Regions from separate parts of the Sinomonas halotolerans genome, predicted to be linked through region 1. Evidence: riboswitches for the same ligand, from Rfam matches in the RefSeq annotation. Region 1 holds a riboswitch; each other region holds the start of a gene.
What was found. Region 1 has a riboswitch for S-adenosylmethionine ahead of sfnG (dimethylsulfone monooxygenase SfnG). Riboswitches for the same ligand answer to the same signal wherever they lie in the genome.

Region 1 (3,241 bases):
AGGAGACCCCGGCGGACGACCCCGCCGAGTACCCGCACAACTTCTCGACCCAGGTCCTCTACGCCGAGGTGCTCACGCGCCTGAGCACGGTCGCGGACGAGATGGGGCTCGACGGCGCGGAGCTCGCGCAGCGTGCCCAGCAGGTGCGCAAGCGGACCAAGGAGCTGTTCCTCGTGGACGGGCCGGCGGGCCCCGCCTACGCGTACGAGACCGACGGAACCGGGCAGTACCGGCTCTACGCGGATGCCAACGACCTCCCGGCCCCGCTCGCGGCCGCTTGGGGCTTCTGCGCGGCGGACGATCCTGCCTGGCGGTCCACGATGGAGACCGCCTTCAACCCCGACGGCCCCTTCACGGTGGCCGGCCGGCTCGGCGGGCTCGGGTCCGTGCACACCGCAGGGGTGTGGGCGCTCGGGCTCGTGCAGGAGCTCCTGTACGCGCGCACCATCGGGGACTCCAGCCGCCAGGAGCGGGTCCTCGCCACTCTCGGAGAGCTGGTGTCCGAGGACGGCATGCTCCCGGAGACCGCAGACCCGGAGACGGGCGCGTGGCTCTCACGGGACTGGTTCGGGTGGCCCGGGGCTGCGCTCGCCGCGGTCCTCGCCTCGGAGGACCTCCGCCCGCAGCCCGCCCGCTAGCCAGCGCGTGGCCACCTCCCACCGAACGCGTGGCCACTTTCCGCCCCACCCGTGGCCACTTTCCGCCCCACCCGTGGCCACCTTCCACGCAACCCGTGGCCACCTCCCGCCCCACCCGTGGCCACCTTCCACGCAACCCGTGGCCACCTCCCGCCCCACCCGTGGCCACCTTCCACGCAACCCGTGGCCACCTTCCACGCAACCCGTGGCCACTTCGGGCGGCGGAAGGACACGGGCGCGAGGTTGACAGTCATTCCCTTCAGCGCTCCTCGGGTCCGCACGCCATGGACGCATGCCTGAGACAGGCCGACCCGTCCGAAAGTGCAGAGTGCGATCCAGGTTGCGCTCGCGGGCGCCTCCGGTGGCGAGCGCGAGAGGTGGCCACGCGTGGATCCAAATATGGCCACGCGTTCGGCGAGAGGTGGCCACGCGTGGATCAAGACATGGCCACGCGATGGGTGAGAGGTGGCCACGCCTGGCTGCGAGCGCCGGCGACCCGCCGCCGTCGCCGAAGCCAGACCGCGGACCGGACGCGCGCCGTCGAACCTTATTCGGTGACGGCGGACATGACGCGAGTGTGACGAAATAATTTGCATCGTTACACCCGCTCTCGGGAGAATCTCACTGACCATCCCGAGCGGCTGAGAGATCTGGATCTGTGACGCCGCAGCAACCCCGGCCCCGCCCCTGCGGGCCGAAGGGTGCTACCGCCAGAAGCGATGGTGAGCGTCCAGGCCCCGGCCCGCGCTGCACGTCGCGCCCGCATGAAGGAGCGCAGCCATGACCGACCACACGATCGACGTCGAGACCCCCCTCAAGTTCGCCTACTGGGTGCCGAACGTCTCGGGCGGCCTCGTCGTCTCGACCATCGAACAGCGCACCAACTGGGAGTTCGAGTACAACAGGAAGCTCGCCCGCATCGCGGAGGACGCGGGCTTCGAGTACGCCCTGACCCAGACCCGCTACGCCGCGAGCTACGGCGCGGACAAGCAGCACGAGGCCACCTCGTTCAGCCTCGCGCTCCTCGGCGCCACCGAGCGGCTCAAGGTCATCTCGGCCGTGCACCCGGGCATGTGGCACCCCGGCGTCCTGGCGAAGTTCATCATCACGGCGGACCACCTCTCCGGCGGCCGCGCCGCGGTGAACATCGTCTCCGGCTGGCTCAAGGACGAGTTCGTGAACTTCGGCCTCGAATGGCTCGAGCACGACGAGCGCTACGTCCGCACCGAGGAGTTCATCAATGCCCTCCGCGGCCTCTGGACGCAGCAGGGCTACTCCCAGTCCGGGAAGTACTACAACATCAAGGACTTCACCCTGAACCCGGCCCCGCTCGACATCCCCGGCCGCGCGCACCCCGAGATCTTCTTCGGCGGCAACTCGACCGCCGCGCAGGCCGCCGCAGGCCGCACCGCGGACTGGTACTTCTCCAACGGCCGCGACCTCGAGCCGTTCAAGGACAACATCCGCGGGGTGCTGGCCGCGGCCCAGGACGGCCGCAAGGCCCCCCAGGCCCCGCGCTTCGGCCTCAACGGCTTCGTGATCGCCCGCGACACGGAGAAGGAGGCGCAGGACACTCTGCGCGAGATCATCGCCAAGGCCCACAAGCCCGCCGTCGAGGGCTTCGCCGCCGCCGTCAAGGAGGCCGGCCAGTCCACCAAGGACGGCAAGGGCATGTGGGAGGACTCCACGTTCGAGGACCTCGTGCAGTACAACGACGGCTTCCGCACCAAGCTCATCGGCACCCCGGAGCAGATCGCCACGCGGATCGTCGAGTACAAGAAGATCGGCGTGAACCTGTTCCTCACGGGCTACCTGCACTTCCAGGAGGAGGTCGAGCAGTTCGGCCGCGAGGTCCTGCCGATCGTGCGCGAGCTCGAGGCGGACCTGGCCCGCAAGAACGGCACCGAGCTCAACACGGACCTCCTTCCCATCACCGTTCCCTCCTCGGCCTCTGGCCTCGAGACCGCGGGCGTGCGCTGATGGCGGAGCGCCAGTTCGGCTTCCGCACGCGCGCCCTGCACGCCGGCGGCACGCCGGACGCGGAGCACGGCGCGCGTGCGGTGCCGATCTACCAGTCGACGTCGTTCGTGTTCAAGGACACGGACGACGCCGCCAACCTCTTCGCGCTGCAGAAGTACGGCAACATCTACTCGCGCATCGGCAACCCGACCGTCGCGGCCTTCGAGGAGCGCATCGCGTCCCTCGAGGGCGGCCTCGGCGCGGTCGCGACGAGCTCAGGCATGGCGGCGGAGTTCATCACGTTCGCCGCGCTGACCCAGGCCGGGGACCACATCGTCGCGTCTTCGAAGCTGTACGGTGGCACGATCACCCAGCTTGACGTGACGCTGCGCCGCTTCGGCGTCGAGACGACCTTCGTGGACTCGACCGATCCGGCGGACTTCGCCGCGGCCCTGCGCGAGAACACGAAGGCCGTCTACACCGAGGTGGTCGCGAACCCCTCCGGTGACATCGCCGACGTGGCCGGCCTCGCCGCTGTCGCCCATGGCCACGGTGTCCCGCTCGTCGTGGACTCCACGCTGACGCCGCCGTACCTCTTCCGGCCGATCGAGCACGGCGCGGACATCGTCATCCACTCCGCGACG
Region 2 (3,241 bases), on a different contig from region 1:
GTGACCAAGGCGGACCTCAAGGATCCCGCCCCACTCCTGGCGACCTACGAGCAGCTGCCGCTGACCGTCGTCGTGAGCCGCACGGCCGGGCCCGCGGCTCCGGGCGAGGACACCGGCCAAGGGGCCGCCGCGGAAGCGGCCAGCATCGATGCCCGCGCCGCCGACGGCTCCTCCGCACGGCTCGACGCCGCAGCGGTCGAGACGCTCCGCGCCGAGCTCGGCGGCCGCGTCACCGTGCTCCTGGGCCACTCCGGGGTCGGCAAGTCCACCATGGTCAACGCCCTCACGGGGGCGGACCGCGCCACCGGCGGCGTCAACGCCGTCACCGGGCGCGGGCGGCACACCTCCTCCTCTGCGCTCGCCCTGCGGCTCGCCGACGCGCCGCCGGGCAGCTGGATCATCGACACCCCCGGCATCCGCTCGTTCGGGCTCGCCCACGTGGACCCGGACCGCATCCTCGCCGCCTTCCCGGACCTCGAACCCGGCACCGAGGCCTGCGAGCGCGGATGCCGGCACGACGCCGCGGCCGTGGGCTGCGGCCTCGACGCCTGGGTCGCGGACGGCGAGGCGGGCGACGCCGGTCCCGCCCGCCTCGCTTCCCTGCGACGCCTCCTCGGCGCAGACCCCCGCGAGGAGGCGCAGGAGTCCAAGGTCCTCGGCAGCTGAACGCGGCGGCGCCCACGACGCGGCGCCTCCACGCCCACACCCGCGGCGCCCACGACGCGGCGCCTCCCCCGGCCGTTCGCGGCGAGGCGATAGCGTAAGTGCCATGATCGCTGCCCCCGAGACGTACAACGACGACCTCCGCCTCGCACACGTGCTGGCCGACTCCGTCGACGCCCAGACGATGGAGAGGTTCAAGGCCCTCGACCTCAAGGTCGAGACCAAGCCGGACCTCACGCCCGTCACCGACGCCGACCGGGCCGCGGAGGAGGCCATCCGGGGGCAGCTCTCCCGCTCGCGTCCGCGGGACGCCGTGGTGGGCGAGGAGTTCGGGACCACGGGGCACGGCTCCCGCCGCTGGATCATCGACCCGATCGACGGGACGAAGAACTTCGTGCGCGGCGTCCCGGTGTGGGCCACGCTCATCGCCCTCGCGGACGGGGACGAGGTCGTGGTCGGGGTGGTCAGCGCCCCGGCGCTGGGCCGCCGGTGGTGGGCGGTCAAGGGCGCCGGCGCCTATACGGGCCGGTCCCTCGCGTCCGCGACGCGGCTGCACGTGAGCAACGTGTCGCGCCTCGAGGACGCTTCCCTGTCCTACTCGAGCCTGAGCGGGTGGAAGGAACGGGGCACGCTGGACAGCTTCCTGGGCCTCACCGAGGACGTCTGGCGCACGCGCGCGTACGGCGACTTCTGGTCCTACTGCCTCCTTGCCGAGGGCGCCGTCGACATCGCCACCGAGCCGGAGCTGGCGCTCTACGACATGGCGGCGCTCGTGCCGATCGTCACCGAGGCCGGCGGCCGCTTCACCTCGCTCGAGGGAGAGGACGGGCCGTGGGGAGGCAATGCCGTGGCCACGAACGGGATTCTCCACTCCGAGGTCCTCTCCCGCCTGACCCCGGGCTACGACGACCTCCTCTGATTCCGGGGCCGGACCTCTTGGCGGATGCCACGTCGAATTTCGTCACAGAGGACCGTTCCCCGTAGGCCACGGATGCGCGCCCGCGCGTCCGTGGCCTACTCTCTTCAACAGGTCACGAGTGCCAGCGCGAAACCCCGGTTTGCTGGCCGGCAACCCTCCTGACGCGGTGGGGTGCCCCGGGTGACGACCAGGCCGGTCCGGAGCGGACCCGGCAAGCGCGGACCCCCACGGGTCCCTCCAACGCGAGGACTCTGCCATGGACACTGCCCTGCCCACCCTTCCCGGCCCTTCCCCGGTTTCCCCGGTGTCCCGGCTGTCCCGGATCGACGACGCCGACTACCCGCACGCCGTCGAGCCCCTCGCCGAGGTGGTCGGAGGCGCGCTGCTCGCGCCGCTCGTGGGCGGCGGGGAGGTGCGGTACGCGAACCTCGACTATGCGGCCTCCGCCCCCGCCCTCGCCGAGGTCGCCGACTATCTGGCCGAGATCCTCCCCTACTACGCGAGCGTGCACCGGGGAGCCGGCTATGCGTCCCAGGTCTCGACGAGCCTGTACGAGAATGCGCGCAGCACGGTGCGCTCGTTCGTCGGCGCCCGGGCCGACGACGCGGTGGTCTTCACCCGCAACACCACCGACGCGCTCAACCTCCTCGCCCGCTGCCTCCCCCGCACGGGAGAGGTGCTCTACCTCGACCTCGAGCACCACGCGAACCTCCTGCCCTGGCAGGCGCGGCCGCACCGCAGCGTCGTCGCGGCCGACACGCTCGAGGAGACCGTCGAACGGGTCCGGCTCGCCCTCGCCGACGGGACCGTGGCCCTGCTCGCGGTGACGGGCGCCTCGAACGTCACGGGCGAGGTGCTGCCTGTCGCCGAGCTCGCCGCCCTCGCCCACGCGCACGGGGCCCGGATCGCGGTGGACGCCGCGCAGCTCGCGCCGCACCGCCGCATCGACATGGCCGGGGATGGCGCGGGGCAGGCGGACATCGACTATCTCGCGTTCTCGGGCCACAAGCTGTACGCGCCGTTCGGCGCCGGGGTGCTCGTGGGCAGGCCCGACTGGCTCGACGCCGGCGCGCCGTACCTCGCCGGCGGGGGTGCCGTGAAGGACGTGCGGCTCGACTCCGCGACATGGGCCACCGGGCCCGCGAGGCACGAGGCCGGCTCACCGAACGTGCTCGGCGCGGCGACCCTTGCCAAGGCCGCCCAGGTCCTCGCCGGGCTCAACCCCACGGCGTGGGACCTCCACGAGCTGCAGCTGCGCTCGGCGCTCATCGCCGGCCTCACGGCGGTCGACGGCGTCAAGGTCCACACGCTGTTCGCGGACCATGCGGGAGGCGCCCCGGGCGACGTCACCGGCGGAGGGACGATCGGCGTCGTCAACTTCTCCGTTGCCGGGCACGACGCGGGCCTGGCCGCCGCCTACCTCTCGGCCGAGCACGGGGTCGGCGTGCGGGACGGGCGGTTCTGCGCGCATCCGGTGCTGCGGCGGCTGGGGCTGCCCTCGGGTTCGCTGCGGGCGAGCTTCGGCGTCGGCTCGAGGCTCGAGGACGTCAGGCGGCTCGTGGCCGGTGTCGAGGCGCTCGTGTCCGGCGGGCTGGGCGGGGACTACCGCGTGGACGCGGGCCGCTGGGTCCCCGCGCACGATCCCCGGCCTTTCCCCGC
Region 3 (3,241 bases), on a different contig from region 1:
CCTCCCGGCCCTCGCCGCGCGCACCGACACCGCCGCGCTGCGCTCCCTCGGGAGCCTCGTGGCCGCCGACGCGAAGAGGCACTTGGGCGTCACGGCGTTCGTCGCCGTCGGCCGGATCGTCCCGAGCCTCACCGCGCTGCACGCCTCCCTCGCCGAGGCCGAGGCCGTCATGGACTCCCTCCTGCGGGGTGCCGGCGCGCAGGTCGCGGCGATCGACGACGTCGAGACGGACGTCCTCCTGCACGAGGCCGTCTCGGCCTTCGCCACCTCGGGCTTCAGGCACCGGGCCCTCACGGACCTCCTCACCGGGGACCCGGAGCTCGCCGGGACGCTGTCCGGGTACTTCGGGGCGTCGGCGGACGTGGCCGCGTGCGCCCGGGCCATGGGCGTGCACCGCAACACCGTCTACTACCGGGTGGCCAAGGCCGAGCGCCTCACGCGCCTGGACTTCGGCAACCCCGCGCACGCTGCCATCGCCCAGCTCCACCTCGGCCTGTGGTCCCGCGGAGCGCTCAGGGGAGGGGGCTCGTGACGGCCACCGCCGTTCCGCCCCGCCCGCGCAGCACGGCGGACCCCGGACGGCCCGGCCTCGGCGCCCTCCTCGAGGACCTCGTGCGTGCGCACCGGCCCACACGCGCCCTCGGCTCCGTCCCCGGGTCCATCCCGCACCTTGCCGAGGTCGACCACACCCGCTTCGGCATCGCGGTGGCCATGGCCTCGGGGGAGGTCTTCGAGGCCGGGGACGCCGCCGTCCCCTTCTCGGTCCAGAGCATCTCCAAGGTCTTCTCCCTCGCCCTCGCGCTCGGGCACGACGGCGGCAGCGGCCTCTGGTCCCGCGTGCACCGCGAGCCCTCCGGCACGGCCTTCAATTCGCTCGTGCAGCTCGAGGCCGAGCGGGGCATCCCCCGGAACCCCTTCATCAATGCCGGCGCTCTCGTCGTCACGGACCACCTCATCGACGCCGTCGGCGATGCGAGCGGCGAGGTGCTCCGGCTCCTGGCCGCCCCCTCGGGCCGGGGCGCAGTCAACGAGGACGCGTTCGCCGCGGAGCTGGCCCGCAGCGGGCGCAACCTCGCCCTCGCGCACCTCCTCGCGGACCTGGGCAACCTGCGGAACCCGGCGGACGCCGTCGTGCACCACTACGTGCGCCAGTGCTCGGTCGAGATGTCCTGCGCCGATGTCGCCCGGGCGGGGCTGTTCCTCGCGGACGACGGCGTGGGGCCGGGCGGGCGGGTCGTCTCGCCCGCGGTCGCGAAGCGGCTCGGCGCCGTCATGCTCACCTGCGGGATGTACGACGCCGCGGGCGAGTTCGCCTACCGGGTCGGGCTGCCGAGCAAGAGCGGCGTGGGCGGCGGGATCCTCGCGATCGTGCCGGGGGTCTGCGCGGTCTGCGTGTGGAGCCCGCGGCTCGACGCGCACGGGAATTCGATCGCCGGGGCCGCGGCCCTCGCGGAGCTCGCAGAGAGGACCGGCTGGTCCATCTTCTGAGGTCCCTCCCTGCCCATCCGCGTATTGCCAATCGTTACTGCGCTCCCATGGCTGGCCCCGGCGCCCCGTGCTACGTTCGACCGAGAGTAACGAGTGCCAGCGCGGAAGCCCTGACTTGCTGGCCGGCAACCCTCCGTGCGGCGGGGTGCCTCAGGTGAGTACTCGGCATTCGATCGTTCGATAGCAAGCCCGAAGGAGCCCGCCATGACTGACACCGCGACCGCTCAGCCCGGCACGGAGCACACCCCGCTCAACGATCCGGCAGCCCCCTCCACGCCCGGCGAGGAGAAGCTCGCGTACCGGCTCCTGACGGGCCCGGACACGCGCGAGTTCTGTGCCCGCATCTCCCAGGCGCTCTCGGAAGGCTACGTCCTGCATGGCTCCCCCGCCGCCACGTTCAACGGCTCCGAGGTGATCGTGGCGCAGGCCGTGATCCTCCCGCACGCGGTCGCGCGCGCGGACGCCGCCGTGGCCTCCGCGGTCGAGGGCCTCGAGTACGAGGGCGAGGGCCACGCATGAGCTACGCGGGCGACCTCACGCCGGAGCAGGCGTGGCAGCGCCTCAAGGACGGGGCCGTGCTCGTGGACGTGCGCACCGAGGAGGAATGGGCCCACATCGGCATCCCGGACACGCATTCCGTGGACAACGACCCCCTCTTCATCCCGTGGGTGTTCGCCGGCGGGATCCCCAACCCTGACTTCCTCATGGAGCTCCAGCTCCAGGCCCCCGAGCCGGGTTCCACGGACCTCATCTTCCTGTGCCGCTCCGGGGCCCGTTCCGCCGCGGCCGCCGAGGTCGCGGCCAACCTCGGGTTCACCGCCTACAACCTCCTCGAGGGCTTCGAGGGCCACCCCGGCCCGGACGGCCGGAGGACTGTGAACGGGTGGAAGAACCGCGGGCTGCCCACCAATCTGGGCCAGGAGTAGGCACGGGGCCGCAGGCCCCTGAGCAAGACCACGAGCAGGACAGTCAGGATCAAGTGAACTTCAGCATCGACGCCGCCGGCTGGGGGCAGGACACCCAGGCCGTGCGCGGAGGGCTCCTCCGCACCGATTTCCACGAGACCTCCGAGGCGGTGTTCCTCAACTCCGGGTTCGTCTACGAGTCCGCGGAGGCCGCCGAACGCGCCTTCACCGGCGAGGACGAGCGCTTCGTCTACTCCCGGTACGGCAATCCGTCCGTCGCGACCTTCCAGGAGCGGCTGCGCCTCATCGAGGGCGCCGAGGCGTGCTTCGCCACCGCCTCCGGGATGTCCGCCGTGTTCACGGCCCTCGCCGCGCTGCTCGCCGCCGGCGACCGGGTGGTCGCGGCGCGGAGCCTGTTCGGCTCGTGCTTCGTGATCCTAAACGAGATCCTGCCGCGCTGGGGCGTGGAGACCGTGTTCGTCGACGGGCCGGACCTGGACCAGTGGGCCGAGGCGCTCTCGGTCCCTACCACGGCGGTGTTCTTCGAGTCCCCGTCCAACCCGATGCAGGAGATCGTGGACATCCGCGCGGTCGCGGACCTGGCCCATGCGGCGGGTGCGACGGTCGTCGTCGACAATGTCTTCGCCACCCCGCTGCTGCAGAAGAGCCTCGACTTCGGCGCGGACGTGGTCGTGTACTCGGGCACCAAGCACATCGACGGGCAGGGGCGCGTCCTCGGCGGCGCCGTGCTCGGGCCCAAGGAGTTCATCGACGGGCCGGTCAAGCAGCTCATGCGCCACACGGGCCCGGCGCTCTCGGCGTTCAACGCGTGGGTCCTCACGAAGGGC

Region 2: it holds a riboswitch for S-adenosylmethionine, as region 1 does, so the genes downstream of both, ABCQ75_RS03250 (aminotransferase class V-fold PLP-dependent enzyme) here and sfnG (dimethylsulfone monooxygenase SfnG) in region 1, are expected to answer to the same signal.
Region 3: it holds a riboswitch for S-adenosylmethionine, as region 1 does, so the genes downstream of both, ABCQ75_RS13105 (DUF1737 domain-containing protein) here and sfnG (dimethylsulfone monooxygenase SfnG) in region 1, are expected to answer to the same signal.

What each region holds. Positions count from the first base shown of each region.
Region 1 is NZ_JBDFRB010000003.1:245,410-248,650, reverse strand. It holds gene ABCQ75_RS05290 (glycoside hydrolase family 125 protein) at 1-638, shown strand, start outside; SAM riboswitch class I at 1,264-1,364, shown strand; gene sfnG (dimethylsulfone monooxygenase SfnG) at 1,419-2,618, shown strand; gene ABCQ75_RS05280 (O-acetylhomoserine aminocarboxypropyltransferase/cysteine synthase family protein) at 2,618-3,241, shown strand, end outside.
Region 2 is NZ_JBDFRB010000002.1:169,897-173,137, reverse strand. It holds gene rsgA (ribosome small subunit-dependent GTPase A) at 1-666, shown strand, start outside; gene hisN (histidinol-phosphatase) at 770-1,582, shown strand; SAM riboswitch class IV at 1,693-1,806, shown strand; gene ABCQ75_RS03250 (aminotransferase class V-fold PLP-dependent enzyme) at 1,839-3,241, shown strand, end outside.
Region 3 is NZ_JBDFRB010000013.1:37,199-40,439, reverse strand. It holds gene ABCQ75_RS13115 (PucR family transcriptional regulator) at 1-532, shown strand, start outside; gene ABCQ75_RS13110 (glutaminase) at 529-1,488, shown strand; SAM riboswitch class IV at 1,574-1,684, shown strand; gene ABCQ75_RS13105 (DUF1737 domain-containing protein) at 1,693-2,007, shown strand; gene ABCQ75_RS13100 (rhodanese-like domain-containing protein) at 2,004-2,414, shown strand; gene ABCQ75_RS13095 (O-succinylhomoserine sulfhydrylase) at 2,468-3,241, shown strand, end outside.